3 regions of the Sedimentibacter sp. B4 genome follow, and region 1 is predicted to be linked to each of the others. Evidence: riboswitches for the same ligand, from Rfam matches in the RefSeq annotation. Region 1 holds a riboswitch; each other region holds the start of a gene.
What was found. Region 1 has a riboswitch for thiamine pyrophosphate ahead of thiW (energy coupling factor transporter S component ThiW). Riboswitches for the same ligand answer to the same signal wherever they lie in the genome.
Positions count from the first base shown of each region.

Region 2: it holds a riboswitch for thiamine pyrophosphate, as region 1 does, so the genes downstream of both, thiT (energy-coupled thiamine transporter ThiT) here and thiW (energy coupling factor transporter S component ThiW) in region 1, are expected to answer to the same signal.
Region 3: it holds a riboswitch for thiamine pyrophosphate, as region 1 does, so the genes downstream of both, BN358_RS09650 (thiamine-binding protein) here and thiW (energy coupling factor transporter S component ThiW) in region 1, are expected to answer to the same signal.

Region 1 covers NZ_CANG01000019.1:111,372-116,645, forward strand. Annotated here, with positions in the region: gene spoIID (stage II sporulation protein D) at 1-125, shown strand, start outside; gene BN358_RS03940 (HesB-like protein) at 306-629, shown strand; gene rpsR (30S ribosomal protein S18) at 875-1,099, opposite strand; gene BN358_RS03950 (single-stranded DNA-binding protein) at 1,192-1,656, opposite strand; gene rpsF (30S ribosomal protein S6) at 1,681-1,968, opposite strand; TPP riboswitch at 2,139-2,238, shown strand; gene thiW (energy coupling factor transporter S component ThiW) at 2,360-2,854, shown strand; gene thiC (phosphomethylpyrimidine synthase ThiC) at 2,851-4,158, shown strand; gene thiM (hydroxyethylthiazole kinase) at 4,181-5,002, shown strand; gene thiE (thiamine phosphate synthase) at 4,989-5,274, shown strand, end outside.
Region 2 covers NZ_CANG01000957.1:18,022-23,295, reverse strand. Annotated here, with positions in the region: partial or broken gene BN358_RS19720 (manganese catalase family protein) at 1-264, opposite strand, end outside; gene BN358_RS19715 (spore coat protein CotJB) at 295-570, opposite strand; gene BN358_RS24815 (spore coat associated protein CotJA) at 574-768, opposite strand; gene BN358_RS19710 (hypothetical protein) at 1,433-1,675, shown strand; TPP riboswitch at 1,798-1,888, shown strand; gene thiT (energy-coupled thiamine transporter ThiT) at 1,925-2,554, shown strand; gene BN358_RS19700 (putative quinol monooxygenase) at 2,716-3,000, opposite strand; gene BN358_RS19695 (ABC transporter ATP-binding protein) at 3,023-4,837, opposite strand; gene BN358_RS19690 (ABC transporter ATP-binding protein) at 4,843-5,274, opposite strand, start outside.
Region 3 covers NZ_CANG01000046.1:81,655-86,928, reverse strand. Annotated here, with positions in the region: gene BN358_RS09670 (class I SAM-dependent methyltransferase) at 1-3, opposite strand, end outside; gene BN358_RS09665 (ABC transporter ATP-binding protein) at 28-765, opposite strand; gene BN358_RS09660 (ABC transporter substrate-binding protein) at 796-1,809, opposite strand; gene BN358_RS09655 (ABC transporter permease) at 1,845-2,621, opposite strand; gene BN358_RS09650 (thiamine-binding protein) at 2,590-2,886, opposite strand; TPP riboswitch at 2,963-3,093, opposite strand; gene BN358_RS09645 (metallophosphoesterase) at 3,631-4,749, shown strand; gene BN358_RS09640 (DUF5050 domain-containing protein) at 4,933-5,274, shown strand, end outside.

The DNA.
Region 1 (5,274 bases):
CAGGTTACGGACACGGTGTAGGAATGAGCCAGTGGGGTGCTGATGGGATGGCCGAAGAAGGTTATAATTACAAGGAAATCTTAAAACATTACTACACAGGAGTTGAAATTGTAAGTATGAAGTAAAGAAATTAAGAATTAAGAGTTAAGAGTTAAGAATTTTATGTATATCAGGTCAGTTTGTTTTGCATATGTGTACGAGAATTAAAATCGCATGATTATTTAATATAATTTATTATGTACAACACAATTTTAATATGATATCATGATGTGTAACAAAAATGATTAACCAGAAAGGATTATACCATGATATTTATAAATGATACAGCATACGATGAATTCAAGGCATTGCTTGATGAGGCAAATGTTGATTCATACAACATAAGAATAGGAATTGACAACTATGCATGCAGCGGCCCTGTATTTGGAATATCAGTGAGCGAAGCTACTGATGGGGATGATGTTGAAACAATCAAAGAAGTCACTTTCATTGCAGAAAAATCACTGATTGAACAATTTGGAGGATTCATAATTGTTTCAAGCGAAGAAAACAACGGATACGGTGTAGGTCTTAAACCGGTCGTTCAGCCTCAGTCAGGCTGCAGCGGATGCGGCGGCGGATGCCACTAAACAATTAAGAATTAAGAGTTAAGAATTAAAAATGATTGAAGCTAACGGATTACCGTTAGCTTTTTTTATTTATTATATGAATTATGAGATGTACAGCAACAATCCGGGAGGACAGTAGTCCGCCCCTACAAAATGGGATTTTAAGTTCATTGCAAATGCCGATATTATCAGTCTGTAACCACTCATTACAAAAACCAGCAACAAAAAAGACTTGTGCGAGCACAAATCTTTATTATTATTGTTTATTAGTCTGCTACGTATGGCATTAAAGCAATAGTTCTTGCTCTTTTAATTGCTCTTGTTACCATTCTCTGGTGTTTAGCACAAGCACCTGTGATTCTTCTTGGTAATATTTTACCTCTTTCAGTTGTATATTTCTTTAACTTTCCAAGGTCTTTATAATCTATATGTGTAGCTTTTTCCTGGCAGAACTGGCACACTTTCTTGCGTGGTCTTCTTTTGTTGCCCATTCTGTCATTTCTGTCGCCTCTATCTTCTCTAGAGTTGTTTCCGCCTTGTCTTGAACTCATTTATATTTCCTCCTTCCGTAATATTCTATTCATTAAAATGGGATATCTTCATCATCTACTGGTTGGAAAATGTCATTGTCTTCATCTGGGAATCCATCGAAAAAGCTGCTATCTGGCTGAACCGGTCTTCCCTGTTGCGGTGATGATGATTGGCCTTTTCCTGCGCCAACAAATTCTATTCTATCTGCTACGATATCGGTTGTATATCTTTTTTCGCCTGACTGTGTAGTGTAACTGCCTGTTGAAATTCTGCCGTGAACTGCACATTGGCTTCCTTTTGCAAGGTAGTTTGCACAATTTTCAGCTTGTTTTCCGAATACAGTTATACCTATAAAATCCGCGGTCTGTTTTCCTTGAGATGTCGCTTCTTGTTTCTTATCTCTTGACATTTCTCTGTCTACAGCTAAAGTGAATTTTGCTACAGCCATACCTGTTGAAGGTATGAATCTCAGTTCCGGATCTCTGGCTAGTCTTCCAATTAATACAACACTATTCATATTTTATCCTCTTTTATATAGTTTCTATTCTTCTACTGTTATCATGTGTCTAACAAAGTTATCGCTGATTTTACAAATTCTGTCTATTTCATTAACAGCATCTGCTTCTGATGTAAAGTCAACGAATACATAATAACCTTCTCTTTTTTTGTCGATTTCATAAGCAAGTCTTCTCTGACCCCACTCATTAACCTTTTCGATTGTTCCTTGTCTTTCAGTTATTATGTTTTTTACTTTTTCGATTTCAGCGTTTCTTACATCTTCTTCTAAATTAGCAAGTAGAATGAATGCGCCTTCATATTTTCTCATCATTTGAGTCACCTCCCTTTGGACTTTGGCCCCTGTACTCCCAGGAGCAAGGATAGCGAATATATTATAGCATTGGAGAAAATTTAATACAAGCATTTTTTTGAATTTTTCCAAATTAATTTTAATTACATAAATCATTGACTAGTTTATACTTAAGTGCTAAGATTAATACAATTAAATATTTCGGGAGCTTTTGAAGGCTGAGAGGAAACATTGGTTTCGACCGTACCTGATTTGGATAATGCCAACGTAGGGAACATTGCAATGATACTATTGTATTAGCATATAGCGCACTTCACAAGCAGGTGCGCTTTTTATTTTACATTTTTGTCAGATGCAGCAGGTAATACTCTGATTCAGACCAAAATATTTAAAATGAAATTTGGAGGTTTTTATGTCAAATTCTAAGAAATTAGCCCAGGCAGGAATTTTAATTGCCGTGGGTGTGGTGTGTTCAACATTTTCAATTCCCATTGGAGCAGCAAAAGTTTTTCCAGTGCAGCATTTCATCAACGTTCTTGCAGGTGTTACTCTTGGACCTTTTTACGGCATCAGCATGGCTTTTGTAACATCTCTGCTCCGTGTAATGATGGGTACAGGAAGTCTTCTGGCTTTCCCCGGAAGCATGTGCGGAGCATTCTTATGCGGCACGCTTTACAAGCATACTGAAAAAACATCCCTTGCTTTTTTCGGTGAAATAGTGGGAACAGGAATAATAGGAGCATTGCTGGCTTATCCTGTAGCATCTCTTGTAATGGGGCGTGAGGCTGCATTATTTGGTTTTATTGTTCCCTTTGGAATAAGTTCTGTTGCAGGTGCAGGGATTTCTTTAGTTTTTATAACAGCTTTGAAAAAAACCGGATTACAAATAATTGGAGGTATTAAATGAAAAATTACAGCACACAAATGGAAGCAGCAAAAAATGGAATCATAACTTCTGAAATGGAAGTAGTTGCAGAAAAGGAAAATATGAGCGCCGAGAAAATAAGAGAACTTGTAGCCATTGGAAGGGTTGCTATACCTGCTAACATAAATCACAAATCCCTGAGTCCCGAGGGTATAGGCGAAGGTCTTAAAACAAAAGTAAATGTAAATCTTGGTGTTTCAGGTGACTGCGCGAATTATGAAAAAGAATTTGAAAAGGTTAAAATGTCCATTGACTTCGGTGCAGAAGCAATAATGGACCTGAGTAACTACGGCAAGACAAACACATTCAGAAGGCAGCTCATAGATTATTCTCCTGCGATGATTGGAACTGTACCCATGTATGATGCCATCGGATATCTGGAAAAAGACCTTCTGGAAATAAAGGCAGAAGACTTTCTGAGAGTTATTGAAGCTCATGCTGTTGAAGGTGTTGATTTCATGACTATTCATGCAGGATTAAACAAGAGGTCAATTGAAAGCTTCAAGCGCTCAAAACGACTTACAAACATTGTTTCAAGAGGAGGTTCACTGATTTTCGCTTGGATGGAAATGACGGGAAATGAAAATCCATTCTACGAACACTACGATGAGCTGCTGGACATATTGTACAAATATGATGTAACCATAAGCCTTGGGGATGCACTGAGGCCGGGAAGCATTAACGATTCAACGGATGCAGGACAAATTTCAGAACTCATTGAAATTGGACACCTTACAAAAAGAGCTTGGGACAAAAATGTGCAGGTACTGGTTGAGGGGCCTGGACACATGGCATTAAATGAAATTGCAGCAAACATGCAGCTTCAGAAAAGACTTTGTCACGGTGCTCCATTTTACGTTCTTGGGCCAATTGTTACAGACATTGCTCCCGGTTATGATCACATAACATCAGCCATCGGCGGAGCTGTTGCTGCTGCAAACGGAGCAGACTTTCTGTGCTATGTCACTCCTGCAGAACACTTGAGGCTTCCCGATGTTAATGATGTAAAAGAAGGAATAATAGCCTCAAAAATTGCTGCCCATGCTGCAGATATAGCAAAAGGAATTCCTAATGCCAGAGACATAGACAACAAAATGAGCGATGCGAGAAGAAGAATCGACTGGGAGGAGATGTTTTCTTACGCCATAGACAAAAAAAAGGCAAGGGAATATTTTGAAAGTACACCTCCTGCTGACAGACACAGCTGTTCAATGTGCGGGAAAATGTGCGCCATGAGGACAACAAACAAAATATTAAACGGCGAGAAAGTTGAATTTTCAAACTAATATTATAAAAGGAGGCATCATCTTGTTTTCTAACGCTCTAAAAAAAATAAAAGAAACATGTCCTCTGGTTCACAACATAACAAACTACGTTACGGTTAATGACTGTGCCAATGTTCTCTTGTCCCTTGGTGCTTCACCCATAATGGCAGATGATGAGCAAGAGGTTGAAGAAATAACATCCATGAGCAGCGCACTTGTCATAAACATAGGAACCTTGAACTCCCGCACTGTACAGTCAATGATACTTGCAGGAAAAAAGGCAAATGAAATGAACATCCCTGTTGTACTTGATCCTGTTGGTGCCGGAGCCTCAAATCTAAGAACAGAAACTACGTTCAGGCTGCTCAAAGAAATTAAATTTGCAGCAATCAGGGGAAATATCTCAGAAATAAAAACTATTGGGAGTTTAAGCAGCGCAACAAGGGGCGTCGATGCTGACAATTCTGACAGCATTACCCAAGAAAAAATTTCTGATACTGCTGAATTTGCCAAAAAGCTTTCCATTGCAACAGGAGCAGTCATATCCATAACAGGAGCAATTGACATAGTTTCAAACAGAGAAAAATCATACATCATTAAAAACGGTCATCCCATGATGAGTAAAATTTCAGGAACAGGATGTATGCTTTCTTCCATAACAGGCGCATTTGCTGCATCAGGTGATAATATTCTGGATTCCTGTGCTGCTGCTGTGTGTGCCATGGGCATATGCGGTGAGGTAGCTTATGAAAAAATCATGAAATCTGGCAGCGGAACATCTTCATTTAAAATGCATCTAATTGATTACATGGGAATCATGGATGACAATGTGCTCGAAGGGAGGGCCAAAATTGAAATTAGATAGAAATTCAATGGTTCTTTATGCAATAACTGGACGCACATGGCTTGGAGACAAAAAACTTTCTGAAGTTGTGGAACAAGCCATACTTGGCGGAGCAACATTTGTACAGCTCAGGGAAAAAAATGTGAGTTATGATGAATTTGTTCAGCTGGCAAGAGAAGTAAAATCTGTAACTGACAAGTACAATGTTCCTTTTGTAATAAACGACAATGTTGAAGTTGCCCTAAGAGTTGATGCCGACGGTGTTCACATAGGACAGGGCGACGGTTCTGTTA
Region 2 (5,274 bases), on a different contig from region 1:
GAGTTCATCTCTTGTAGCGCCTTGAAGCAGTTTTTTAAACAATGTAGCAACCATTTCCATATGGCCCAGCTCTTCAGTGCCTATATCGGTCAATACTGCTTTTGTTTCATTCAGAGGCATGCTGAATCTTTGTGTGAGGTAGTTCATGCTTGCACTTGCTTCACCGTCAGCTCCGCCGTACTGGTTTAAAACAGCCTTGGCCATTCTTACATCTTTGTTGGAAACCCTTACAGGGTATTGTAGCTTTTTATCATAAACAAACATAATCTCTATTCATTCCTTTCTATTGAATTTTTACATTTCCCAAGGCCATGGGCTGTTTATATAACGCCATGTGTCGCCCATTTCTGTGTTCATGTTCATCATTGGTCCATATTCGGCTTCGTATGCTTCACGGTATTGCTTAAGATGTGTAGCATACTCGTGATGTCTGTAAAGGGCAACAGGATCATTTGGATGAGTGTCTAAATAAAGAGCAAGATCTAGTGCTGCAAAATGCAATTTTTGAATATCCAAGAGCATTGCTTGCTGCTGGCGGGACATTCCTTTATGTGATTCATAATTCATCATATTCTACACCCCTTCGTGAATGAATTCTAAATACGGAGTCACCAGGTCCGGATAGACTGTTCCTTGAACAAATGCTTCATTTATATTGTTAAAATATCTTGGGTTGATCTGATAAGGCACATAACCATACCCTACCATTGGGTTTTCTGGCATATATGGCACCATTGGTATATAGTTGTCATAATCTTTTCTAATCAAAATCTTCATTCCTTTCTAAAGAATATCTTCTATCGATAGATAGCTATAATTATATTATTCATTAAGAAGCGATAAGTGACTTGTTTGCTGAAATTGTATATACACATTTATATATCAAAAATCAAATAAAAAGGTTGAATATGAATTTAGAGGAAATACCATAATTGAAGATACTATTGGGGAATAATAGTAAGTAGGAGCTCTGGGTAATCCAGAGTTTTTTTTTTTTCAAGAAATAATTATAGGACGGGATAAATTTCCGTCCATGGTAGACCAATTTATATAAAACTATCTATGACAATGGTGGTTATTGTCTTCTTCCAAAGCGTCTTCAAGTAATTCTATTAAACACTCGAAAACACATTCGCAGTTATGATGACGATTTCGATTTCTGCCAGTACCAGCTACATCATTATTTCTATGATGACAATGATGATTATTTTCTTCAAGTGCGTCTTCAAGTAATTCTAGTAAACATTCAAAAACGCATTCACAATCACATCTTCTGCCAGTTGTATCTATGCCACAATATTTTATATAATTCTACATATATTTTGCAATTTGTGTCAAAATATATATTTTTACATATATTACTGTATTAAACTTTATAAATGTAATTCATAAATATTTGTTATATAAATTTTGAATGAAAGGAGCATATAATTTGAATAATGATTTTAATAATGATTATCCTATATACAACATGGATATCAATGATAATGATGTGAGTATGAGCAGATTTGATATGAGACGTGACTATGACTATGACAGAAGACGTGATTTTGACTATGACAGAAGAAGACGTGACTTTGACTTTGATAGAAGAAGATTTGACAGAAGAAGACGTGATTTTGATTTTGACTTTGACTTTCCATTATGGTTTTTTTTCTGGCGATTTTTCTTTTAACACAAGGTAGGCTGTTGTTTGGCAGGACAACAACCTACCTTGTATTTTTTTGTAAAAAGGCTGAAGTAATTTAACTATTGAAATTTGTGTTTAACGTGGTATAATATGACATACCAATAAAAGTAATTCGCTAGGGGAGCTTAAATGCTGAGAATTTACCCTCAAAACTTGATCCGGTTAGTACCGGCGAAAGGAAGACGACCGTAAAGCATAGTTTAGCCCCTCCCCGCGAAAAAGGGAGGTTTTTTTATGTCAGAAGAAGCATTACAATCATTTTTTGAATCTGTTCCAGGACAGGTTCTGACAGTAGCAACAATATTTTTGCTGTTGGTTTTAATAATGAGATCAAGCAAGAAAAAGAACGACGTGTCAGTGCTGGTTAAGTCTGCAATATTGATGGGAGTAGCATTTGTATTAAATCAAGTGACATTGTTTAGAATGCCTCAGGGAGGTTCAATAACTGCGTTTAGCATGTTTGCACTGTTTTTGGTAGGTTACTTGTTTGGACCAAGGCAGGGAATTCTTGCGGGAATGGCTTACGGCCTCTTGGATCTGGTTATCAATCCTTATGTTATTCACCCGATACAAATATTCATGGATTACCCTTTAGCTTTTGGAGCCATAGGAATTGGAGCAATACTGAGAGAGACAAAACAAGGAATGATTACAGGATACCTGGTTGGAGTTCTTGGAAGATACCTGGTAACTGTTGTTTCAGGAATCATATTCTGGGGAATGTATGCTGCGGAAGGGTTCAGTGCTGTGTCATGGTCATTTTTCTACAACATGACATACATGCTGCCAGAAGCTGTTGCAACAGTTGCAATTTTGTTGATTCCACAAGTAAGGCAGTTTTTTGAAAAATATAAACAGGAATAAAAAAATGACATATGGTATATGTCATTAGTTGTATGATGAAGTTAATTTAAACTTATTGAAGGCTAGACTGCGGGCGGACACGAGGTCCGCCCCTACAGATGGTAGTTTGTCAATAGCATGATGACATCTTTTACAGATGTCATTTTTATTTTTACTAGTTATTAATAAATCAGCTCGTATACATTGAGATCGGCACTTTTTCGAAGTCTTGCTATCATTGGGATTATTCTTGTGAAATGTCCTGAATTTTTGTGCGCTTCCAAGGCTTCGACACTTTCCCACTCTTCTATCATGGTTAAAATATCCTTGTTGTCCTTGTCTCTGAACAAATTGTAAGCTATGCATCCGTCTTCTTTTCTTGTTTCTTTCACCATTTCATCGTACAATGCAATTGCTTCGTCTGCTTTTCCTTCAAGATAAACACCTTTTGCCACTACTTTAATCATAATAACCTCCATAATATTTATTTTATGCATGCTCGTATTGGAGCTTGTATAGCTTGTAGTAAATTCCCTTGTAGGACAGCAGTTCCTGATGCGTTCCTTCTTCTCTTATTTCACCCTTGTGCATCACTATTATTTTACTTGAGTTTTGAACAGTGGAAAGTCTGTGTGCAACTATTAGGGTTGTTCTTCCTTTCATGAGCTTTTTCAAAGCATCCTGTATGAGAACTTCAGTTTCTGTGTCTATGTTTGCTGTTGCTTCATCAAGTATCAAAATGTCAGGCTTGAAGGCAAGAGTCCTTGCAAATGAAATCAGCTGCCTTTGACCGGCTGAAAATGCTGCACCGTTTTCTATTACATGCTCGTCGTATTTGTTGGGAAGCTTTGAGATGAAGCTGTGAGCATTTACGTATTTTGAAGCTTCAATTATTTCTTCATCTGTGATAGCTTCATTCTGAAGCCGTATGTTGCTTTTTATGTCTCCTGAAAACAGGAATACATCCTGCAGCATTTGTCCTATGTTTTTCCTCAGATCTGAAACCCTAATATCCTTAATATTTATTCCATCTATGAAAATATCTCCCTTTTGAATGTCATAATATCTGCATATAAGGTTTTGTATTGTTGTTTTGCCTGCTCCGGTAGCACCTACAAATGCAACACTTTCACCGGGATTTACCTTAAAGGACACATCTTTTAATATCCACTCGTCTTCCTTGTAGGAGAACCAAACATTTCTAAACTCGATACTTCCTTTGAAGCTCTCAACTTCAACTGCATTTTCGCTGTCAATTACTTCGGGAACTTCGTCCATGAGTCCAAAAATTCTTTCGGAAGCTGCCATTGCAGACTGGACTATGTTAAGCTGTTCCGCCAGTTCCTGTATTGGCTCGAAAAACTTGCTTATGTATCTCTGGAAAACAACTATGGTTCCTATGGATACGACGCCTTCCATTACCATTTTTCCTCCAAACCACAAAAGAATTGAAACGGCTGTTATGTTCATGAGGTAGTTTGTTGGATTGTATATGCTGAATGCAAAAAGTTGTTTTATGTTTTCTTTTCTGAGCTTTTCATTTTCAGATTTGAACTTGTGGAATATTTCATTTTCAACAGCAAATATCTGTACTATTTTCATGCCGGAAACATGTTCTGATATGAATGCATTTAATGCTGATATTTTGCTTCTTATTTCTCTGTATATTTTCTTTGAAGTGCTTTCAAAAACAAATGTGAACACTGCAATAAAAGGAATGACGGTAAAAGTCAGCAATGAAAGTTTCACGTTATATTTGAACATAGTAATTACCACGCCTATTAATACAAACAGACTTTTTAAAATGTTGACAATTACGCTGGTATACATTTCGTTTAATGCTTCTGTGTCATTGGTGACTCTTGTCACAATCCTTCCTATTGGGTTTTTGTTGAAGAAGCTTATGGAAAGAGCGTTTAAATGATTGAATATTTCCATTCTTATGTTGTAAATTATTTTTTGCCCTGCACGTGCAAGTATCATTGCCTGTGCATAACCAAGTACAAAAACAACCGCCACTGTGGACAAATACACTAAACTTATTTTTATAACTCCCTGTATGTTTGACTGCTGAGTTATTCCTGCATCCACTGTGTTTGCCTGGGTGCCTGAATAACGGGAAAGAAATTTATCCACCACATCCCCAATGAGCACCGGCTGGTAAAGTTCAACTGCAACTATTACAAATATTATTGCAATAGCCAGTACGAATTGCCAGATGTAAGGCTTTGCATACTTAAGAAGCCTCTTGGCAATATTTCTATCTATTTTTTTTGGTTTTTCAAAATCGTCGTTTTTCATCATAACCCCTACTCTTGTTCTTCCAGCATTTTTTCCAAAAGCTGTTTTTCGTAAATTGAATTATAAAGACCTGCTTGCTGAATTAGCTGCTGGTGACTTCCTGTTTCAACAATTTTACCTTCATCAAGCACAATGATGACATCAGCATTCTGAATGGTTGAAATTCTGTGGGCAATTATGATGTTTGTGCTGCCCTTTCTGTTTTCATTGATGTGCTTGAGTATTTTTTCTTCCGTGTCAGTATCAACAGCAGACACTGAATCATCTAGTATAAGTATTTCAGGATTTTTTATCAATGCTCTGGCTATTGATATTCTTTGCTTCTGGCCTCCGGAAACTGAAACTCCCTTCTCGCCAACAAGCGTTTCATAGCCGTGCTTAAACTCAATTATGTTGTCATGGACAACGGCACTTTTTGCAGCTTCGATGATTTTGTCCAT
Region 3 (5,274 bases), on a different contig from region 1:
CATAAATTTTACTCCTAATTTTTTTGTTTACTCAAGACTCTTAATAATGTGTTTTTTATAATTCATAAAATTTTCGCTAACAATGAAATCCTTATGTCTAGGTTTTGTTTCTTCAATTATTATTTCCTCTGTAATTTTACCGGGTTTGCCTGCAATAATATAAATCCTGTCAGACAGCAATATTGCTTCATCAATATCGTGAGTAATAAGAAATGTGGAAAGTTTTATTTGCTCCATCACCTGCAGATACCATTGATGCATATTGCCCTTTGTAATGTTGTCCAGTGCACTGAAAGGTTCATCCAGCAATGCAACCTGGTTTGAAAAAAGATATGTCCTGAGCAGAGCTGCTCTTTGCCTCATTCCACCTGAAAGCTGTTTAGGATATTTATTTTCAGTACCTGACAAACCAAACTCTTCAAAATATTTGGCTGTGTATTCCCTTGCTTTTGATTTTTTCTCTCCCCTTATAATCAAGGGGAGAGATACATTGTCAATTATAGTTTTATAAGGAAGAAGCAGATCCTTTTGCAGCATGTAACTTACATTGCCTGTTGTACCTGTAATGTTTTTGCCGTCAAGTTCAACTGTGCCGCCATCAGGCATTACAAGACCCGATATTACATTAAATAATGTTGTTTTCCCAACACCACTAACTCCTAAAATGCTGACAATTTCACCTTGTCTCAATTCTATGGAAATATCATCTATTATTCTAGAACCGTCATAAAAAACGGTTATATTTTTAGTAGTTAGTTTATTCATAATTTTCCTCTAATCCTTTTTATTATTTACTTATTCAGGAAGGTATTCATTAGTAAATCCTGTGCCTTCAGGAATTCCATTTTCAACTAATTTGTTTTCAAACAGCCATCCGTAGAAACTGTCCCATCTGTCCTGATCTATATATCCCCATTTTTCTGCATCTGCAATATATTGATCAGCAAGCCATTTTTGACTTTCAACAACTATTTCAGGATTTAATTCAGGAGCTGCCTCTAACAATATTTGAGCAGCTTCTTCAGGATTTTCTATTGCAAATTCATATCCTTGTTTTATGGCAGTCAATGCTTTTTTAACAGTTTCAGAATTTTCCTGTGCATATTCAGTGTTTGTAATCAAAACTGGGCAGTAGTAATCCAGCTCCTTGCCATAATCTGCAAAATTCAGGTAATTAGTATCCAACCCCTTAACTTTTGTTGCTATACCATCCCATGCATAAAATACCCACACAGTATCAATATCAGTTTGCAATGCAGTAATAACGTCAGTTACTGTGCTTGGCACCATTTCAATTTCATCAAAGTTTCCACCGTCATCTTCAACTATTTTTTTAATGATTGCCTTTTCTATTGGCATATCCCATGTTGCATAGTTGTATCCTGCCATTTTAGCAGGGGAGTCAATTCCGTCTTCTTTCAATGAAATAATACCTGAAGTGTTGTGCTGAATTAATGCAGCAACTGCTGTAACAGGCATTGAGTTTGCAGAAGCAAAGTTTGGCGCCAGACTGTCCTGGAAGCTTACTCCAAATTCGGCTCCGCCTCCGCCAACCAAAGCTACAGCTCCGTCTTCAGGTGGCTGCATGATTTCAACTTCAAGACCTTGTTCTGCAAAATAACCATTTGCTTGAGCAACATATAAACCTGTATGGTTTGTATTAGGTGTCCAGTCCAGTACTATTCTTACTTTTTCATTTGTTTCTTTGTCTGAATTTTGTGGTTCATTTGCACTACATGATGTGAACATAAACAATGAAAGCACCACCATAACAATCAGATAAAAAGATGTTCTTTTTATATTTTTCATTTTTATTTTCCTTTCAAAACTTGTTTCGATTAATTTTAATAATTTTCTTTTTTTGTATTTTCCCATGGCATTGAAGCTTTTTTTAGAAATGATACTGCAAACATCAATATTAAGCTTATTGCTGAAATAAAGAATATTACAGCAAACATTTTATCAAAAGAATAAGATTTTCTTACCCTTGTCATATAAACTCCAAGTCCAGTGAAACCTCCCAGCCATTCAGAAACAACGGCTCCCACAACAGAATAAGAAACTGAAATTCTTAATCCTGAGAAAAACTGATTTAATGCACTGGGCAATTTAATATGTATGAAACATTGAAGTCTGTTTGCTCCCATTGCCTTCAACAAGTTTATTGCATCAGTGTCAGCAGATTTAAATCCTTCCAACAAACTTACAGCTATGGGGAAGAATGTTGTAATAACAATTAATGTAATTTTAGGCAAAATGCCATAACCCAGCCACAACACCAAAAGAGGAGCAATGGCTACAGTAGGAACCGTCTGTGTCATAACCATGATGGGATAGACAGATTTGTAAAAAAAGTTGAACCTGTCCATTAAAACAGCTATAACAAATCCAAGCAAAGTTCCTATGGTTAAACCTAAAAATGCTTCAGTTAATGTTGCCTGTGCATGCTCCATCAGCAATGGAAAATCATTGACAAATGCCATTACTACATCAACAGGAGAAGGAAGCATATACTTTGGCACAACTCCCGTAGAAGACAACAGCTGCCAAACAATCAAAATGACAACTATTGCAAAAAACGGAGATATTTTATTGATGATGTTTTGTAACTTTTTTTTCAATAGTAAGCACACCACCATCCGGAGCAAAACTAATTTTTACATAGGCAGATACCTTTGGAGCTCCTGCTTTTACTGCTACTAATTGACAGTTCTTTATAATTTCCATCAACTGGTCATAATCTCCTTCAATTGCTGTTTCACTTGGTCCCACATAGTAGTTTAATCCCGTGCTCTTAATATAAGCAATTACTTCATCTACAATACGGATAACCTCTTCATCTGAATTTACGTGTGGTAATACTTGAATAGCTACATTTGCTTGCATAAAGCCCTCCTAGAATTTAGTATTGGTAAAATAAAAACCTCTCCCGGTAATGGAAGAGGTTGTAATCCTAAAGGTATACGCCAATATATACAATCCCTACGCCAGCATTACCTGGATCAGGTTCCAAACAGTTTTTACTGTTTTAGGGTTTTGAACATTGGAGTAGTTCTTTTCTCAGCCTAATTCATTAAGCTCCCCTGCAGGATAGATATTATCACATCAGTACATCATTGTCAATGATTCGCTAGAAATTATTAAATATATTATATTACTACAATATATTGCCTTAATACAGTTTTATTTGACATTGTTTTTCTCAACTTTATTAATTTAGTAACGATAAATCCTTATATAAAAGCTTTTCAATAACTTGTCTGACCAAGACAGATGCATTAACTAGAAGCACTTTTTTATAAATCAATATTTATAATGTTATAACTTTATAAATATATGGAAATATTTGCAATATTAGGGTATTATTGTTTTGATAAGCAGAAAATATTATTGTTGCATATTTGTAGAAAAATGTTACATAAAGTTTTAGAGATTTTAACACAACTTTCCAAGAATACCCCCCACCTCTAAATTACCTTGTTCATCTTAGTGAAAATGTAAGGTGGCGGGATGAACGGAGGAGAACCATTAGAAGTGGTGAAAAGATACTAAAACTTAAATCAAAAGAATCACTAAAATGACCAATAAATAAAAAAACAACATATTGCAAATGAAGCAGAAGGAAATCATATGAAAACAACTATAAATAAAATCAATGTACCAAGTGACAGAAGGATTATTGTTACGAGTGATGTTCATGGTCACTACAAGCATCTTAAAAACCTGCTTGAAAAGGTAAATTTTTCGGAGAAAGATATACTCTTCATTATTGGTGATATTATTGAAAAAGGTCCGGAAAGTTTAAAGACACTTAGATATGTTATGGATATTTGTAAAAAATATACGGTGTACATCCTAATGGGTAATGTAGATGCGTGGCGCCTTACTATGTTTGAAGATGACGATGCTGAAAGTAACGAGGAGCTCTTAGACTATATAATATATATGAAAGAACGTTGGGGTGGCTGTTTTTTTTCGGATATGTGCGATGAATTAAATTTTTGTATAAGCTCCCCTTCGGATATACCGGAAGCAAAACTAAGAATTAGCAAAAGCTTCAATGACGAATTTGAATTTCTTCGTTCCCTTCCAACAATAATAGAAACACAAAATTTTATATTTGTCCACGGTGGACTGCCGACTGCCGATATTGATTCTCTCGTTGGTGACGATGCATTTAATGTTCTAAAAAACGATGCCTTTATAAATAAAAACTTATACTTTCCCAAATATGTTATAGTCGGTCATTGGCCGGTCACTTTATATGGGGACAAGATAGCATGCTCAAATCCGATTGTAAATCATAATCAAAAAATCATCAGTATTGATGGTGGTTGCGGATTAAAGCGTGATGGTCAACTCAATGCATTAATTATACCCGACATCAATTCTGCTGATTTTACTTTTTCAAGCTATGATGACTTTCCTATCGACATCGCAATGACATCACAAGAGGAGTCTGCAAATTCAGTAAACATCCGCTATACAGATAATAAAATCAAGATTCTCGAGAAAGGTAATGAATTTTCATATGCACAACATATAACCACGGGGTATTGCTTCTATATACTTAATAGTTATATATACAGCTATAGTGAGAATTCAGCATGCGATGATTATACAGACTATTGTTTACCTGTGAAAGTAGGAGATGAGCTTTCAGTTATTCAAAAAACTTCCAGAGGCTACTTGGTAAAAAAGGATGGTATCAGCGGATGGTATAGAGGCAAGCTAAAGAATGACATATAATAGATAGCATATCACATTTTAAATTATATGTAACATTAGAATAGAGATAAGAGAAGATGAATTATAATATATATATAACAAGAGAAATATTTCATGATATTAGTTTAGCTGTAACAGTCTGAATTTTTAATTTATTGTAATAAAATTGAGTGAGATTAAACTTGATAAGCCATGGAGGTTACAATGAAGAAACTTGTTATATTTGGTATGATGCTAATGTTTTTGATAACATCATGTTCTATTAATACGCCTAAAACCAACAATGATAGTACTGATAACAATGTAGAAGAAAATGTAGTAGAAATAGACAGATCAGAATATTTAACCGGCGAAATAATTACCGATGGTAATTATGAAATTTCATCTGGCGGAATAGGCTGTATTTGTTTTGTTCCTGATAAAGAAAGTAGAGAAATAATTAAAGATAAATACAGCACTAATGACTTGTACTATTTAAATGATGAAAGTTATTTTATATATTATGATAATTTATCAGTCACAGAAAATTTGCCAAAAGATTTAGGA